One region of the Enterobacter sp. SM3 genome, then DNA from elsewhere that is predicted to be linked to it. Evidence: predicted binding sites of a transcription regulator. Region 1 holds the regulator's gene; the other holds the start of a gene.
The links. The regulator sigma-54, encoded in region 1, starts transcription at its own class of promoters, with help from an activator protein. The targets are predictions, from matches to a motif close to GTTGGCACANNTTTCGCTNT.
Positions count from the first base shown of each region.

Region 2: a site for sigma-54 is predicted at 1,074-1,093, ahead of GVO84_RS06035 (amino acid ABC transporter substrate-binding protein). Genes of this name have one in related genera too.

Region 1 covers NZ_CP099971.1:4,303,504-4,305,909, reverse strand. Annotated here, with positions in the region: gene ptsN (PTS IIA-like nitrogen regulatory protein PtsN) at 1-138, opposite strand, end outside; gene hpf (ribosome hibernation promoting factor) at 221-508, opposite strand; gene rpoN (RNA polymerase factor sigma-54) at 531-1,964, opposite strand; gene lptB (LPS export ABC transporter ATP-binding protein) at 2,012-2,406, opposite strand, start outside.
Region 2 covers NZ_CP099971.1:1,306,561-1,308,966, forward strand. Annotated here, with positions in the region: gene GVO84_RS06035 (amino acid ABC transporter substrate-binding protein) at 1-801, opposite strand, end outside; gene lnt (apolipoprotein N-acyltransferase) at 1,202-2,406, opposite strand, start outside.

The sequences.
Region 1 (2,406 bases):
CGGCAGGCCCAGCTGTTTTGCAGCCAGTTCACTGATGATCTCCAGCGCACGTTTTTTGCTCTGGCAGTGAACCGCACTGCGGGTACATTCCTGGTTAAGGACATTGCTCAGTTGAAGAGCGGAATCGTTGTTCATCATAATTTCACCTAAGCGCTAACTGTACAAATGGCCTGTTGTGTTTCACAACAGGCCGTCCTGCACCCGTTAACTGCCCGGACAATTAGTGTTGTTTCAGTTTATCTTTATGTTTATTGAGCTGTCGTGCAAGCTTATCAATCAAGCCGTCGATAGCAGCGTACATGTCTTGCCCTTCCGCACTGGCATGCAGTTCACCCCCGTTAACATGCAGGGTGGCATCCGAGATATGAGTCACTTTCTCCACTTTCAACACAATATAGACCTGATTGATCCTTTCGAAATACTGCTCGAGTTTTGCAAACTTCGCGTTCACAAAGTCGCGTAAAGCCTCAGTAATTTCGACGTTTTGTCCAGTGATGTTGAGCTGCATAGTGTCTTCCTTATCGGTTGTGTCAGACCAGCTGTTTACGCTGGTTGGACGGCGGAATGGATAAAGACTCTCGATACTTCGCAACAGTACGACGTGCCACCATAATACCCTGATCGGACAGCATGGTGGTTAACTTACTGTCGCTTAGTGGCTTCGCGGGGTTCTCCGCGGCGATCAACTTCTTCACCAGGGCACGAATGGCCGTTGACGACGCTTCGCCGCCGCCCTCGGTATTCACATGGCTGGAGAAGAAATACTTAAGCTCAAAAATACCGCGTGGACTGTGCAGATACTTCTGCGTGGTGACACGGGAAATGGTTGATTCATGCATTTCGACGGCCTGGGCGATATCCGCCAGTACCATCGGTTTCATATACTCTTCGCCCTGCTCAAAGAACGCCTGTTGCTGTTCGACAATACAGCGGCTGACGCGTAGCAGCGTATCATTTCGGCTCTCCAGACTTTTGATCAACCATCGCGCTTCCTGAAGATTGCTACGAATATATTGATTGTCGGAGTCGTTACGCGCGCTGGTGCACATGGAGGCATACTGCTGGTTGATTTGCAGGCGAGGGATGCTGTCTGAATTCAGTTCAACGACCCAGCGGTCATTGTGTTTTCTGACCAGCACGTCCGGGATCACGTACTCGGGCTCGCTGGTCTGGATCGACTGTCCCGGGCGCGGATCGAGCGACTGGATCAGATTCACCGCTTCTTTCAGCACCTCTTCCTTCAGGCGCGTGACGCGCATCAGGGAGCGGAAATCGTGGTTGGCCAGCAGATCCAGATGATCGCTGATGATTAAGCGCGCTTCGTCGATCCATGGCGTCTCTTTGCTGAACTGAGAAAGCTGGATCAGCAGGCAGTCACGCAGATCTTTTGCGGCCACGCCTACCGGATCGAAACGCTGGATGCGCTTCAGAACGGCTTCGATCTCCTCAAGCTCAATCTCTTCGTCGCCCATGCTTTCCAGAATATCGTCCAGCGTGACGGTCAAATAGCCGGTGTCGTCAACGGCATCGACAATTGAGGTGGCAATCGCGCGGTCGGTATCGGAGAAGGGGGTGAGTTCCACCTGCCACATCAGGTAATCCTGCAGCGACTGGGTGGTTTCTCCCTGATAGACCGGTAGCTCATCATCCTGGTAGTCTGCACGCGTACCGGAAGGGGTTCCGGCGGTGTAGATTTCATCCCAGCTGGCATCCAGCGGTAGCTCGTCGGGCATCTCTTTTTGTTCGAGTGCATCCGCGGTGTCGAGCGCTTCTGTATCCTGAGATTGCTGGGTATCTACCTCGTCATGAAGATCGGTTTGTTCCAGCAGGGGGTTGCTGTCCAGCGCCTGCTGGAGCTCCTGCTGAAGTTCTAACGTGGACAGTTGCAACAGGCGAATTGCCTGCTGTAGCTGCGGCGTCATCGCCAGTTGTTGGCTGAGCCTTAATTGCAAACCTTGCTTCATGTTCAGAGCATTTTTCTCCGGTTCGGCGTTACGTTACCTCTACCCTATCAGAGTCTGAAGTCTTCCCCAAGATAGACGCGCTTAACATGATCGTCTTCGAGGATCTGCTGCGGCGTACCGTGGGCGATCAGATTGCCCTGGCTCACAATATACGCGCGTTCACACACGGCCAGCGTTTCACGGACGTTGTGGTCGGTGATCAGTACGCCAAGCCCGCTGTCGCGCAGGTGTTCAATGATACGTTTAATGTCGATAACCGAGATCGGGTCAACGCCCGCAAACGGTTCATCCAGAAGGATAAATTTCGGGTTTGCGGCCAGCGCACGCGCAATCTCAACGCGGCGGCGTTCACCCCCGGAGAGTGCCTGACCGAGGCTGTCACGCAGATGCTCAATGTGGAACTCTTCCATCAGCTCGTTGGCACGATCCTGACGCTGTTCGC
Region 2 (2,406 bases), 1.9 Mb from region 1:
CTTATCGAACCATTTTTCGGCTTCGCCGGAGGTCTGCACCTGAGCGATGGTGTCATCGATCAGCTTTTTGAACTGCGGATCGTCTTTACGCAGCATACAGCCGTAGGCTTCTTTAGACTGCGCGGTACCGACGATATCCCAGTTGTCTGGTTTTTTCGCTTTCGCACGTTCGCCCGCCAGCAGGGCGTCATCCATCATAAACGCGACGGCACGACCGCTTTCCAGGGTACGGAAGGAGTCGCCATGGTCTTTCGCGCTGATGATGCGCATATCCATTTTCTTCTCGTCGTTCAGCTTGTGCAGCAGCACTTCTGAAGTGGTACCGGAGGTCACAACAACCGCTTTGCCTTTCAGATCAGCGAAGTCTTTGATCTCACCGCCTTTCTTCGTCAGCAGACGGGTGCCCACGACAAAGATGGTGTCTGAGAAGGCAGCCTGTTTTTGACGCTCGAGGTTGTTGGTGGTGGAGCCACACTCGAAGTCAAAGGTGCCGTTTTGCAGCAGTGGAATACGGTTCTGTGAAGTGATTGGGATCAGCTTCACCTGCAGGTCAGGTTTGTTCAGCTTTTTCTTCACAGCTTCAACGATGGCGTTGGAGTAATCCTGTGAATAGCCCACGACTTTTTGCGTGTTGTCGTAGTAAGAGAACGGGACAGAAGATTCACGGTGGCCGACCACGATGACGCCGTTTTTGGCAATCTTGTCGAGAGTGCTGCCTGCTGCCGGCGCATCTTCAGCGTGAACCACGCCAGCAGACATTCCCATAACCAGCATTGCTGTGGCCAGTTTACGTAATTGCATACCCAACTCCTTTTTTATCAGCGCCAGAGACGCTTTGATACCCATTGTGATGTTGTTATATCTCGCGCAATGCGAGTGCAGTGTTATGCAAGCTTGTTAACATTTAGTCTGGCTTAATGTAAAGATTTTGCTGCGTTATTGTTTATTTTTGCGAAGCGCGCCGCACCATTCAGAGGCAAATATCTCCCGTTGCACCGTTTCGGTGCTACCGATGATCTACGCTGGTGCGACAAAGTTGCACGTTAAGCCAAACTGCGTTTACCTGAATAAACAAAGCAATAGGCGTGCCAGAATGGGCATTTGGAGGGAATTGTCGGGTGGCGGCTACGCCTTACCCGACCTACAGCATGGGAAAGTAGGCCGGGTAAGCGTCAGCGCCACCCGGCAACAGAAGGGAAGGTTATTTCCGACGCTGACGCAGGCTCATCAGCACCGCGCCAAAGCCGAACAGCACGGTCAAAATCCACAGCGGCCAGTTGCCGGTACGAGCGTATGGCGTCAGCCCCGTGGTTGGCGTGACTTTAGTGGTCAGTACCTCACGGGTAAACTGTGGGATCATCGCCTGAATTTCACCCTGCGGACCAATCACAGCGGTGATGCCGTTGTTGGTGCTACGCAGCAGCGGACGCGCCAGCTCCAGGGAGCGCATACGTGCCATCTGGAAGTGCTGCCACGGGCCGATTGACTTACCAAACCAGGCGTCGTTGGAGATGGTCAGCAGATAGTCAGTATCCGGGCGGAAGTTATCACGCACCTGCTCGCCGAGAATGATTTCGTAGCAGATGGCCGCCGTCAGGGCAACGCCGTGCGCGTGCAGCTGAGGCTGTACGTACGGGCCGCGGCTGAAAGAGGACATCGGCAGGTCAAAGAACGGGGCCAGCGGGCGCAGAATCGACTCCAGCGGGACAAATTCACCAAACGGCACCAGGTGATTCTTATTGTACCGGTCAGTGGAGTGGTAGCTGTACTCGCTGTCTTTCCCGAGCGTAATGATGCTGTTGTAGGTGTCGTAGCGGTTCTGCTGATTCAGACGCGCATCGACAATCCCGGTGATCAGCGTGCTGCCGCGCGCCAGCAGCAGGTCGTTCATCATGTTGAGGAACGGCTGCTGGTTAATTTCCAGATCGGGGATTGCAGACTCCGGCCAGATAATCAGCTGGGATTTACCCATCACCTCTTCGGTGGCGTTGGCGTAAATCTTCAGCGTATTCAGCAGCTCTTTCTCATCCCACTTCATGGACTGCGGGATATTCCCCTGCACCATGGAAACCTGCATGGCGCGAGCGGGCTCGGGCGTGAACCACTGGATATAGCGCAGCGGGAAGGGCAGGGCGAACAGCACCAGCGCCACGGCCAGCGGTTTCCAGCAGCGCTGGACCAGCGCCAGGACAAGCAGGCCGCTCACCACCATCAGCAGGAAGTTAATGGCTTCAACACCCATTACCGGCGCCAGACCTTTCAGCGGGCCGTCAATCTGGCTGTAGCCGAACTGCAGCCACGGGAAGCCCGTCAGCACCCAGCCGCGCAGGAACTCGGTAATTTGCCAGACGACGGGCGCCGCAATCGCGACGCGCAGCCAGGTGGTTTTAGGCCACAGACGCGAGA